Regions from separate parts of the Streptomyces sp. NPDC043176 genome, predicted to be linked through region 1. Evidence: riboswitches for the same ligand, from Rfam matches in the RefSeq annotation. Region 1 holds a riboswitch; the other holds the start of a gene.
The links. Region 1 has a riboswitch for glycine ahead of gcvT (glycine cleavage system aminomethyltransferase GcvT). Riboswitches for the same ligand answer to the same signal wherever they lie in the genome.
Positions count from the first base shown of each region.

Region 1 (6,626 bases):
GCCGAGATCTTGCCGGCGTCGGTGGCGAGGTCGGGGACCAGCTCGGTGGAGGCGGAGCCCGGCTCGGCCTTGAAGGTGACCAGCTGGCGCGTGTAGTAGCGCTGGAAGTCCCACACGAAGCCGTAGTAACCGCGCTGCGGGTCCCAGGAGTCGGCCTCCTGCGAGCCGATGAACTTCAGCTCGCCGCCCTTCTTGGTGGAGGGGCTGGCGACCTTGTTCACGGCGGCGTTGAAGCCGGCCGCGCCCGCCTTGCCGTTGCCGCCGTCGCCGGACTTGGCACCGCCGCCACAAGCCGTGGCGGCGACCATGGTGGCCGCGGCAAGCAGCGCGCCCGCGGCGATTCTGCGCTGAGAGCTCTTCAGCATGGGTCCAACAACCTCCGGGATAGTGGCGGCCGTTACGGCGGTCCGCCGATTGGGATGGGCCTCCTGTCGCCAGCGGCAGGGGCGGGTCTTGCGTGTCGTCGGCGAACGGTCAGCGGGAGCCCTTCGGGTCGAGCGCGTCACGCACGCCGTCGCCGAAGAGGTTGAACGCCAGGACGGTGATGAAGATCGCGAGGCCGGGGATCACCATGAAGAGGGGGTCCGCTTCGTAGGTGGTGATGGCCGTCGACAGCATCTGCCCCCAGGAAGCGGTGGGAGGCTTCACGCCCGCGCCGAGGAAGCTGAGCGCCGCTTCGGTGAGGATGTTGGTCGGAATCATCAGGGTCGCGTAGACCGTGATCGGGGCGATCAGGTTGGGCAGCAGCTCGCGGCGCAGGATGTAGAGGCGGCCGGCGCCCAGGCTCTGGGCGGCCTCGACGTACTCGCGGTTGCGCAGCGAGAGGGTCTGGCCGCGGACGATGCGTCCCACGTACGGCCAGCCGAAGAAGCCGATCACGAGCACCAGGGCGGCGATGCGGACGCCCGAGCCGTCGAGGCCGAGGAGCTGGTTCGGCAGGACCGAGACCAGGGCGATCGTGAAGAGCAGCTGCGGGAAGGCGAGCATGACGTCCATGACCCGGCTCAGCGCCGCGTCGACCCAGCCGCCGAAGTAGCCGGCGATGATGCCGAGGACGGTGCCGAGGGCGACCGCGAAGACCGCCGCCAGGAAGGCGACGAGCAGCGAGATCCGGGCACCGTAGACGATGCGGCTGAAGACGTCACGGCCGTTGACGGGCTCGACGCCGAAGAGGAAGTCGGAGCTGACACCGCCCCAGGAGCCGATCGGCGTGCCGAACAGCGGGTCGATCTGGTCCTCGTGGAACTCGTCCGGCGGGTGGCCGAGGAGGCCGACGATGACCGGGGCGAAGATCGCGACCAGGACCAGGAACACGACGACGAAGGCGCCGGCGAGGGCGAGTTTGTCCCGCTTGAGGCGGGTCCAGGCGATCTGCCAGGGCGAGCGGCCCTCGATCGCCTTGGCGGGCTTGCCGGGTCCGTCCGGGGTGCCGGAAGCGTCGGGCGCGCCGTCGACGGTGGCGGTCGCCTCGCCCGCACTCGTCTCGTGCAGTGGTGCCGTCATCGTGGTGAGGACCCCTCTCGGCCGCCGGTAGCCGGCCCTTGCCCGCCGCGGGTAGCGGCTCGGTGGAACAACCTGCTGGGCATCTGCTCGAAAGGAGCGGAACGCCCGGTGTTCCGGGGAGTCTTCAATGCGCTTGCGATCACCCGCCAGCCCTGACGAGGAATGTTTGCTCAAACGTGATGCGGTGCTGCGACTTCCGTTATCCGGACGTCGTGATCACGTGAGCGGACCATCTCGGGTCCTCTTCCCCACAATCGGGCATGTCGCCCAACAGGGCGTTTGAGCTCCTCAATTGGGGCGAACGAAGGGCTCCGCCGAGGCCCCGTGGGGCCTGTGGGGCGTAGGGAGAGAAGCGTGGCGTCTCAGTATCCGGACGGCATCGGCGGCGGGTATCCGTACCCCGGGGCGGGTGCGGAACCGCGGCCCGCGTGCGCCTCGCGGTCGTAGAACGGACGCGCGTTCGCGCGCAGCCAGAGGGCCACCGGGTCGTACGCGTCGGAGAGGGCGACCGTGGAGACGGGCAGCCCGTCGGGCACGGAGCCGATCGTCTGGCGCATCATCGTCCGGACCGTGTCGACGGCCGCCGGGGAGGTGTCGTACAGGTCGAGGCCGATGGCGAGGTACGGGGAGCCCAGCGCGGGCTGCACCCAGCCGCGGCGCAGCGCGCGGACGGCCGGGGTGCGGTGCGCGTTCTGCGTGAGCAGGGCGTAGAACTGCGGGATCTCCAGGGAGGGCTCGGAGAGGCGCAGCGGTCCCGCGGGCATCCGGTCGAGACCGGTGGCGATGCGGCGGAGGTCGGCCCAGGGGATGCCGACACCGCCGCCCGGGGCGTGCGGATTCAGCCAGACGCCCCAGCGGTCGGGGTAGAGGGCGCGGGCGATCTCACGGCCGGTGACGAGCTCGTGGGCGCGGTTCCAGCCGGAGGCTGCGAGTTCCTGGGGGGAGGTGACGCAGGGCGCGTAGCCGAAGCCGTCGACCTCCATGTTCCCGTACTGGGCGTCGGGCGAGCCGGGCGAGCCGTGCCAGAGCAGCATCCGGAGTTCGCCGTCGGCGAGGGCGTGCAGCAGCTGCTCGTACGCGTCGTAGCGTCCGGGTGCCACCTCGCGCAGCATGCGCTCGACCTCGCCGGCCGCAGCGGTGCCTGACGCGCTCACCATGGGTCCCCGCCCCTCTTCCGTCCACCATGTCCGCGCGGCTTCGGTGCCGCTGCCGATTCGGATCGGCTCACCGGTCAGTTCAGCTTAAACAGCGGGTCGCTCACACGGCGGCGCGCTGGTAGAACGGGCGCACCCGCTCCAGCATCCAGTCGCCGACCGGGTCCTGCGCCATGTCGAGCAGGATCAGGTTGACGGGCCAGGCGACCTCGACCCGGCCGAGGGCGCGGCCGAGGGCGTCCAGGGGCGCGTTCCGGTCGGCGCCCTCCCATTGGGTGAGCTGGACGCCGATGAAGAGGGCCGGTTCCGTGCCCTCGACGCTGGCGAGCGCACGGCGGGCGGTGGTGACGATGCCGGTGGCCTCGAACTCGGCGGAGGCGGCGGCGAGGAAGTCGACGGGGTCGTCCTGCCAGTCGGGCTCGAACAGCCGGACGCGGCCGCCGGTGGCGGGCCCGTCGAGCGGGGTCCGGCCGACGCGGCAGAGTTCGGCGACGGCCGGCGGCGGCAGCGGGACTCCGGCGGTGCCGCCGGGGTTCACGGCGATGCCGAGCTGCGGGGGGAGGCCGCGGGCGAAGTCACGGGCGGGGGCGACGGCGAAGGACATGTGGTCGCCGACACAGGCGAGGAGCTGCTGCTCGGAGCTGAAGACGGGGACGTAGGCCGCGCCGTCGATCTCCATGGTGGGGAGGTCCAGGTCGGGGCTGTCGGGGCCGCCGCCGTTCGGCAGGGGCACCCAGAACCGGCTGCGGCCCAGCACCTCGACGAGCCGGCCGCCCGCCGCGGGGTTGCCGAGTGAGGCGGCAAGGACCTCTTCGAGCTCGTTGCCCGGCCACGTCACGTCCACGGTCGCGTTTCCCCTTCTCGCACGGCCTGCCGTACCGGCCGCCCGGCAGCACCCTAACGCCGCCCCGGCGCCGCCGTGGCCAAAAGGGAAGGGTACGGGCCCGGCGCCGGAACCCCACGACACCCCGTGCACCCCCGCGCGGGGACCCCACGACACCCCGCGCACCCTCGCCCTGAACCCCACGGCACGCCCGCGCGGGATCCCACGGCACGCCCGCGCGGGCTCCCACTGCACGCTTGCGCACCCCCGCGCAGGACCCCACGACACCCCCGCCCGGGCCCTGGCGGCGGCTCCCGGGGCCGTCAGGCGGTGTCGCGGAAGGAGATGCGGCGGAGGGTGTCGGTGGCGGCGCGGTCGAGGAGGGTGGCGGAGGCGCAGCCGGGCGGGAGGCTGCCGGACTCGGCGGCCCGCAGCAGCCGGCCGACGGCCCGCCGGTGGCGGGCGAAGGCGTAGGCGGAGACGCCGCGGCCGCGGGCGTCCTGGCCGGCCCTGGCGGTGTCCGGGGTGACGTCGAGGAGCAGCAGGTGCAGGGCGCGGCCCCGGCGGCGGGCCTCGCGGGCGAGCCAGCCGCGCACCCAGGACTGGGTGCCGCAGTCGTGGACGATCACGCTCGCGCCGGAGCGCAGGGCGCGGCGGAGCCCGGCGTAGTGCGCGAGGCGCACGAGGGGGCGGTAGACGGCGTACGGCAGGAGGCGGGGCATGCGGAGCTCCCAGCGCTCGCGGGCGTCCTGGGAGTCGATGCCGTGGCCGTCGGCGGCGCGCTTCATGAGGGTGGACTTGCCGCTGCCGGGCAGCCCGGAGACGACCACGAGGTCGCCGGCGGCGAAGACGAGGGCGCGCGGACCGCGGCCGCCGCGCTCGCGGAGGTCCCGCAGCAGCCGGCCCCGGCCGCGCGTCCTCGCGCGGGCCCGCTGGGCCGGTATGCCGGTGCTCGTCGCGTACGCCCCGGTGTGCTCGGTCCTCATCGCGCTCCCCCTGTCGGGTCTCAGGAGACCTGAGGAGACCCTTGCCCACAAAGTGTAAAGAAACGGTAATGAGACACAAGCGATTTGCCCCGCCGACACCGCGTGCAATGATGTGCCCGCCAGGCGCGCACAGTCGCCACACAATCGCATACCGGCCGCTCGAATCCGCGCGGGAGAGTTCCGGACAGCCGAACGCGTCCGGACGCCGAAGGAGCAAGACCCTCCCTTGAATCTCTCAGGCCCCGTACCGCGCGGATGAGGCAGATCTGAAAAGCGGGACACCCTGCTGTGTCCCCACCCAAGGTGCAAGCCGATCTCTCGGTGACGAGATGCTCTCGGTGAACCTCTCAGGTTCCATGACAGATGGGGAGGACGTCCTCGCCCGTCATGTGTTTCGTCACCGATCACGCCCTTGGGACCCGGGAGCCACCCCATGAGCACTGCCCCCCGTCTGACCGCCCTCGATGCCCTGCATCGTTCGCTGGGCGCGACCATGACCGACTTCGCGGGCTGGGACATGCCGCTGCGGTACACCAGCGAGCGCGACGAGCACAACGCCGTCCGCACCAGGGCCGGCCTCTTCGACCTCTCCCACATGGGCGAGATCACGGTCACCGGCCCGCAGGCCGTCGACCTGCTGGACTACGCCCTGGTCGGCAACATCTCCACGGTGGGCAACGGCCGCGCGCGCTACACGATGATCTGCCAGGAGGACGGCGGCATCCTCGACGACCTGATCGTCTACCGCCTGGGCGAGACGGAGTACATGGTCGTCGCCAACGCCTCCAACGCGCAGATCGTCCTGGACGCGCTCGTGGCCCGCTCGGAGGGCTTCGACGCCGAGGTCCGCGACGACCGCGACGCGTACGCCCTGATCGCGGTCCAGGGCCCGGAGTCCCCCGGCATCCTGAAGTCGATCACCGACGCCGACCTGGACGGCCTGAAGTACTACGCCGGCCTGCCGGGCACGGTCGCGGGGGTGCCCGCGCTGATCGCCCGTACCGGCTACACCGGCGAGGACGGCTTCGAGCTGTTCCTGAAGCCGGAGCACGCGGAGGGCGTCTGGACGACGCTGACCGAGGCGGGCGCGGGCGTCGGCCTGGTCCCCTGCGGCCTGTCCTGCCGTGACACGCTCCGCCTGGAGGCGGGCATGCCGCTGTACGGCCACGAGCTGACCACCGCCCTCACCCCCTTCGACGCGGGCCTCGGCCGGGTCGTGAAGTTCGAGAAGCCCGGCGACTTCGTCGGCCGCAAGGCGCTGGAGGCCGCCGCCGAGCGCGCCGAGACCGCCCCGCCGCGCAAGCTCGTCGGTCTGGTCGCCGAGGGCCGCCGCGTCCCGCGCGCCGGCTTCCAGGTCGTCGCCGGCGGTGAGGTCGTCGGTGAGATCACCTCGGGCGCGCCGTCCCCGACCCTCGGCAAGCCGATCGCCATCGCGTACGTCGACGCGGCGCACGCCGCGCCCGGCACCGCGGGTGTAGGTGTGGACATCCGCGGCACCCACGAGCCCTACGAGGTCGTGGCGCTGCCGTTCTACAAGCGCCAGAAGTGACGCATTCGTCTCACCCGGCGTCTCACCCCGCAAGACCCACGTACATCAGTACTCCCCCGATCCAGGAGAATCAGGCCATGAGCAACCCCCAGCAGCTTCGCTACAGCAAGGAGCACGAGTGGCTGACGGACGCCGTTGACGGCGTCGCGACCGTCGGCATCACCGAGCACGCTGCGAACGCGCTCGGCGACATCGTGTACGTCCAGCTCCCCGAGGTCGGCAGCACCGTGACCGCGGGCGAGGAATGTGGCGAGCTGGAGTCGACCAAGTCCGTCAGCGAGCTGTACTCGCCGGTGACCGGCGAGGTCGTCGAGGCGAACCAGGACGTCGTCGACGACCCGTCGCTGGTGAACTCCGCCCCGTTCGAGGGCGGCTGGCTGTTCAAGGTGCGCCTCGCGGACGAGCCGAAGGACCTGCTCTCCGCCGACGAGTACACCGCCTTCACCGCCGGCTAACCGAGACCCCCTAGGGATCGATTCATGTCGCTTCTGAACACTCCCCTCCACGAGCTCGACCCCGACGTCGCCGCCGCCGTCGACGCCGAGCTCCGCCGTCAGCAGTCCACCCTCGAGATGATCGCGTCGGAGAACTTCGCTCCGGTCGCGGTCATG
Region 1 covers NZ_JBWKCA010000001.1:578,610-585,235, reverse strand. Annotated here, with positions in the region: gene AC067A_RS02575 (ABC transporter substrate-binding protein) at 1-365, opposite strand, end outside; gene AC067A_RS02570 (ABC transporter permease) at 475-1,503, opposite strand; gene AC067A_RS02565 (enhanced serine sensitivity protein SseB C-terminal domain-containing protein) at 1,866-2,657, opposite strand; gene AC067A_RS02560 (enhanced serine sensitivity protein SseB) at 2,761-3,501, opposite strand; gene AC067A_RS02555 (AAA family ATPase) at 3,804-4,466, opposite strand; glycine riboswitch at 4,627-4,726, shown strand; glycine riboswitch at 4,728-4,839, shown strand; gene gcvT (glycine cleavage system aminomethyltransferase GcvT) at 4,900-6,015, shown strand; gene gcvH (glycine cleavage system protein GcvH) at 6,093-6,470, shown strand; gene glyA (serine hydroxymethyltransferase) at 6,495-6,626, shown strand, end outside.

Region 2 (6,626 bases), on a different contig from region 1:
CTACACGCAGGAGGACCTGTTCGCTCAGGCGGGTGCGGGGGAGAGCGCCACGGCCGTCTCTCCGGCCACTGAGGCCTCCTCTGTGCCCTCCGCGCTCCCGGCGGTCACAGAGGGGACCGAAGAGCCGTCCGGGCCCGTGGAGCGGCACTGGGCGCCCGGGAGGGACGTGCGGCACGCGGTGTACGGGGCGGGGTGGGTGCAGGGGAGCGGCGTCGGGCGGGTCACCGTCCGGTTCGAGGAACCGGGGTCAGCGGCGCCGGGAAGGGTCCGGACGTTCGCCGTGGACGACCCCGACCTGGTGGAGGGGGAGCCGCTGCCGCTGGTGGGATGAGCGGCGACGAGCGGCACGGAAAGGGCCCGCGAGGACGCGGGCCCTTTGAAGACGTCCGGTCGATGAGGCCGGGTGGGGTGAGCCCGGCCTGGTCGGGAGGGCTTCCGGCGGGTCAGGTGCCGTCCTGGCCGGCGAGGCGGCCGAAGTCGGTGTCGGGGTAGTCGGAGGGCGGCGGGGGCAGGGTGAGGCTGTAGTGGCGGTAAAGCTGGAGTTCCTGCTCCGGGGAGAGGTGGCGGCCGACGCCGAAGTCCGGGGCGTCCTTGATGAGGGCCCGCTCGTAGGGGATGTGGAGGCCGTCGGCGAGGAGATCGCTCGGTTCCAGGGGGACGAAGGCGTCCCGGCTGAACAGGCCGGTGCGGACGGCGGCCCATTCCGGGATGCCGGTCGCGTCGTCGAGGTACACCTCGTCCACGGTGCCGATCTTGCGGCCGTTCCGGTCGAACGCCTTGCGGCCGATCAGGCTGCGCGGATCGATGTCGGTCTGCACGGTCCCTCCAACTGGTCGCAACTGCTCTACACCCCTACGAAAGTGCACAACTGGGATGTCGGCCACTTGAGCGAAGGGAGAGACAACCGCGCTGGTAGGCTGGCTGTGGCTGTCGACCCTGTGCGGGAGAGTCCCCCGGAGAAACCTTCCGGTGGGCGCCGAAGGAGCAAATCCTCCCCGGAATCTCTCAGGCCCCTGTACCGCGCGGACGAGGTCACTCTGGAAAGCAGAGCGGTGTCCGACGACGGCACGCGCTCTCACCGACGGTGAAAGCCGGTGTGCCGTGAGGCGTGCCGGTGAAACTCTCAGGTTGAGATGACAGAGGGGGAGGCCGTCCGGGTACCCGCGCCGTGGTGCCCCTCGCAGGTCGTGACGACCAGGAGGCCTCCGTAATGACCGCCAACCGCACTCCGCTCTCCGAGCTCGAACAGGGCATCCCGTTCGAGCAGCGGCACATCGGACCCGACGCCGAGGCGCGGGCCAAGATGCTCGCCCAGGTCGGTTACGGCTCGCTCGACGAACTCACCGCCGCCGCGGTGCCGGACGTGATCAAGAACGCCGAGGCGCTGGGCCTGCCCGCCGCCCGCACCGAGGCCGAGGTCCTCGCCGAGCTGCGCACGCTCGCCGACCGCAACCAGGTCCTGGCCCCCATGATCGGCCTCGGCTACTACGGCACCTTCACCCCGCCGGTCATCCTGCGGAACGTGATGGAGAACCCGGCCTGGTACACGGCGTACACCCCGTACCAGCCGGAGATCTCCCAGGGTCGCCTCGAGGCCCTCCTGAACTTCCAGACGATGGTCGCTGACCTGACCGGTCTGCCCACCTCCGGCGCCTCCCTCCTCGACGAGGGCACCGCCGCCGCCGAGGCCATGGCGCTGTCCCGCCGTGTCGGCAAGGTCAAGAACGGCGTCTTCCTCGTCGACGCCGACGCCCTGCCGCAGACGATCGCCGTCATCGAGACCCGAGCCGAGCCGACCGGTGTCGAGGTCGTCGTCGCCGACCTGAGCGAGGGCATCCCCGCCGAGGTCGCCGAGCGCGGTGTCTTCGGCGTGCTCCTGCAGTACCCGGGTGCCTCCGGTGCCGTCCGCGACATCAAGCCGCTGGTCGACGCCGCCCACGAGCTCGGCGCGATCGTCACCGTCGCCGCCGACCTGCTCGCCCTCACGCTGCTCACCTCGCCCGGCGAGCTGGGCGCGGACATCGCCGTCGGAACGACGCAGCGCTTCGGCGTGCCGATGGGCTTCGGCGGTCCGCACGCCGGCTACATGGCCGTCCAGGACAAGCACGCCCGTTCCCTGCCCGGCCGCCTCGTGGGCGTCTCCGTCGACGCCGACGGCAACCGCGCCTACCGCCTGGCCCTGCAGACCCGCGAGCAGCACATCCGCCGCGAGAAGGCCACCAGCAACATCTGTACCGCTCAGGTGCTGCTCGCCGTCATGGCCGGCATGTACGCCGTCTACCACGGTCCGGACGGCCTGAAGCAGATCGCGCAGCGCACGCACCGCTACGCCGCCATCCTGGCCGCCGGCCTGACCGCCGGGGGCGTGGAGCTCACCCAGGGCGCCTTCTTCGACACCGTCACCGCCCGCGTCCCGGGCAAGGCCGACGAGGTCGTGGCCGCCGCCCGCGAGGCCGGCGTGAACCTCCACCGCGTCGACGCCGACCTCGTGTCGGTCTCGTGCGACGAGACCACCGGGCGCGAGCAGCTCGCCGCCGTCTGGGGCGCCTTCGGCGTCGCCGCCGACATCGAGGCCCTCGACGCCGTCACCGAGGACACGCTGCCCGCCGGGCTGCTGCGCTCCGACGCGTACCTGACCCACCCGGTCTTCCACGCGCACCGCTCCGAGACCTCGATGCTGCGCTACCTGCGCAAGCTCGCGGACCGCGACTACGCGCTGGACCGCGGCATGATCCCGCTCGGCTCCTGCACGATGAAGCTGAACGCGACCACCGAGATGGAGCCGGTGACCTGGCCCGAGTTCGGCCAGATGCACCCCTTCGCCCCGGTCGAGCAGGCGCAGGGCTACCTCACGCTCATCACCGAGCTGGAGGAGCGCCTCGCCGAGGTCACCGGCTACGACAAGGTGTCGATCCAGCCCAACGCCGGTTCGCAGGGCGAGCTGGCCGGCCTCCTCGCGGTCCGCGCCTACCACCGCGCCAACGGCGACCTCCAGCGCACGGTCTGCCTCATCCCGTCCTCCGCGCACGGCACCAACGCCGCCTCCGCGGTGATGGCCGGCATGAAGGTCGTCGTCGTCAGGACCGCCGACGACGGCGAGGTCGACGTCGAGGACCTGCGCGCCAAGATCGCCCAGTACCGCGACGAGCTGTCCGTGCTGATGATCACCTACCCGTCGACCCACGGTGTGTTCGAGGAGCACGTCGCCGACATCTGCGCCGAGGTCCACGAGGCCGGCGGCCAGGTGTACGTCGACGGCGCCAACCTCAACGCGCTGGTCGGTCTGGCCAAGCCGGGCAAGTTCGGCGGCGACGTCTCGCACCTGAACCTGCACAAGACCTTCTGCATCCCGCACGGCGGCGGCGGCCCCGGCGTCGGCCCGGTCGGCGTCCGCGCCCACCTCGCCCCGTACCTGCCGAACCACCCGCTCCAGCCCACCGCGGGCCCGGAGACCGGCGTCGGCCCGATCTCGGCCGCCCCGTGGGGCTCCGCGGGCATCCTGCCGATCTCGTGGTCGTACGTCCGCCTGATGGGCGGCGAGGGCCTCAAGCGCGCCACCCAGGTCGCCGTCCTCGCGGCGAACTACATCGCCAAGCGCCTGGAGCCGCACTTCCCGGTGCTCTACACCGGTCCGGCCGGTCTGGTCGCCCACGAGTGCATCGTGGACCTGCGCCCGCTGTCGAAGGCGACGGGCGTCACGGTCGACGACATCGCGAAGCGCCTCATCGACTACGGCTTCCACGCCCCGACGATGTCCTTCCCGGTGGCCGGCACGCTGATGATCGAGCCGACCGAGTCCGAGGACCTCACCGAGCTCGACCGCTTCTGCGACACGATGATCGCGATCCGCGCCGAGATCGAGAAGGTCGCCTCGGGCCAGTGGCCCGCCGACGACAACCCGCTGCACAACGCGCCGCACACCGCGGCCGCGCTGGGCGGCGAGTGGAACCACCCGTACACCCGTGACGAGGCGGTCTTCCCGGCCGGCGTCTCGGCCGCCGACAAGTACTGGCCGCCGGTCCGCCGCATCGACGGCGCCTTCGGCGACCGGAACCTGGTCTGCTCCTGCCCGCCGATGGACGACTACGACAACTGAGCACGAGCCGAGGGCCGGTTCGGAGGATCTCCTCCGGGCCGGCCCTCGGCGTCGTCCCTCGAACGGTGTCGACGCGCCCTTCAGGCGGCGGTCGTCACCTGGCCCGCGGTCAGCGGCCGGTGCGGGGCGATGATCTGCCCGTCCGGCAGCAGTTCACCGGTGTCCTCGAAGAGCAGGACGCCGTTGCACAGCAGGCTCCAGCCCTGTTCCGGATGGTGTGCCATCAGTCGGGCCGCCTCCCGGGCGGGAGAGTCGGCGGTCGGACAGGCAGGCTGGTGCTGGCACATGGGTGGGTTCTTTCGCTGCGTCGTGGTGGATGTCCTGCGGCTCTTCGCGCTCATCGCCGCCCCCGTCGGTCGGTTCGGTTCCGGTCCCAGTCTTGCCCTACGGAAGGTCATCCGCAGGTATTTCGCCTCAGCTCGTCCTCTCCGGGGAAGACGCATCACCCCCAGGGGCGGTTCAGGTCAACCGCACGGTCTCTTCGGGTGGTTCGGGGTGGCCCGAGCGGGCTAGTCCGTATGGGAGGGGTGTTCGGCGGCGCCGTTCGGGCCCGAGGTTCGGACAACAGTGCGCCCCGTGACCCGGCCGGGTCACGGGGCGGGGCCGCGCGGGCGCCGGATCAGGCGGGCGCCGCCGAGCCCAGGAGGGGCGGCGGCGCGAGACGCGTGCTGAGGACGGGCAGGAGGTCGGCGACCTGGTAGGGCCGGTGGGCCGCGATCCCCGGCGGCGCGGGGGCGAGCGGCACCATCAGATCGGCGGCCGCCGGGGCGACGGCGGTGCCGCCGGACTCCGGGTCGGCGTGCAGCCAGAGGGTCAGCATGTAGAGCTCCGGTACGGAGAGCAGCCGGGGCTCGTACGCGACGGGCAGCGCCTCGGCCTGCAGCAGGGCCCGTTCCGTCGCGGACACGTACGGACCCTCGAAGAAGTGCGAGAAGGTCCAGCCGTCCGGAGTGAGCATGGTGTCCGCGGCGGCGATCGCCCGCTCCCCGTGCCGGATCAGGAAGCGCCAGCCGGCGAGCCGGGTGCGGGGCGCGATCCCCGGTGCTCCGGAGACGTCGAGGACGTGCACGGGCAGCGGGTGTTCGGGGCTCAGTGGTCCCTGCGCGGCCCGCAGGGCGGGCGTTCGCGCCTCGCGGACGGCGGTCGGCGAGCCGAGGGCCGCGAGGACGCTGCGGAGGGCCGGCGCGGGGGCCGGGGAGGGTCGGAGCATGGTGGGTCGCCTCTCACTCAGGAGACACGGTGATGCGTGGGCAGGTACGACGGCGCTGTCGGCGGCGGGGCCAGAGAGGGGGCCATGAGGCCATGGCCGGGCGCCAACACTCTGCCTCGCCCGCGGAGTTTATACGACACGTGTTCACACAGTGTTTCCGCTAGACGTCGCCGATATTCCTGACAAGGCGTCATCAGGCCTTAATAGGGGGGAGTCGAAGCAGAATCGTGACCATCGCGCCGCTCCCACCTGCGTGAATCCCGCAGTGCCGGACGGCTGAATTGCGACCCCGGGCTCCCGGACAATAGGACATTGGTATATGTCGATTGTTCCGTGCCTTCGGGATGTGCCGGTGGAGCTCTCCGTCCAGCCTATCGTCCGACGGCTCGATTCCGCAGGCGTTGTCGATCAACCGTGTGGGCATCATCGTCCGTGACACGCGGCCGTGGTGGGCGGCTGCCCGCTCGCGGAGGGACGCGTCGATGGGGGAGAAGGTCGTGGCCGACGGGTTCGGCCCGTCCGACCGGCAGCACTACCGGAGAAAGCTCCAGCAGTGTCTCGCGGGGCTCGCGAGACTCCTGGCGGAGAAGAGGTTCGACCGGCCGCGCAATCTCATGGGCGTCGAGATCGAACTCAATCTCGCCGGTGCCGACGGACTGCCCCGCATGCTGAACGGACCCGTTCTGGAAAAGATCGCGAGTGCCGATTTCCAGACGGAACTCGGAATGTTCAACCTCGAGGTGAACATCGCCCCCCACCAGCTGGGCGGCCGGGTATTCGACCGGCTCGCGGAAGAGATCGGCACCGGGCTCGGATATGCCGACCGCAAGGCCGCCGAACTCGACGCGGGCGTCGTCATGATCGGCATACTGCCCACGCTCGCACAGAGCGACCTCGTCTTCGAGAACCTGTCGGCCGCCGACCGCTACACGCTGCTCAACGACCAGATCCTCGCCGCCCGGGGCGAGGACTTCACGCTCGACATCCACGGCGTCGAACGGCTCCTCTGCACCTCGGAGTCGATCGTGCCCGAAGCCGCCTGCACCTCGGTCCAGCTCCACCTCCAGGTCACCCCCGCCCGGTTCGCCGCCGTGTGGAACGCGGCACAGGCGGTGTCGGGCGTCCAGATAGCGCTCGGCGCCAACGCGCCCTTCGTCTTCGGCCGCGAGCTGTGGCGCGAGTCCAGGCCGCCGCTCTTCCTCCAGGCCACCGACACCCGGCCGCCCGAACTGCAGTCCCAGGGCGTACGGCCGCGCACCTGGTTCGGAGAGCGGTGGGTGGACTCCGTGTACGACCTCTTCGAGGAGAACCTCCGCTACT
Region 2 covers NZ_JBWKCA010000047.1:4,239-10,864, reverse strand. Annotated here, with positions in the region: gene AC067A_RS36945 (DNA polymerase IV) at 1-331, shown strand, start outside; gene AC067A_RS36940 (PRC-barrel domain-containing protein) at 444-818, opposite strand; glycine riboswitch at 932-1,031, shown strand; gene gcvP (aminomethyl-transferring glycine dehydrogenase) at 1,211-4,096, shown strand; gene AC067A_RS36930 (DUF5999 family protein) at 4,177-4,383, opposite strand; gene AC067A_RS36925 (hypothetical protein) at 4,716-5,306, opposite strand; gene AC067A_RS36920 (glutamate-cysteine ligase family protein) at 5,789-6,626, shown strand, end outside.
Region 2: linked by a shared signal. The riboswitch ahead of gcvP (aminomethyl-transferring glycine dehydrogenase) and the one ahead of gcvT (glycine cleavage system aminomethyltransferase GcvT) in region 1 are both predicted to bind glycine.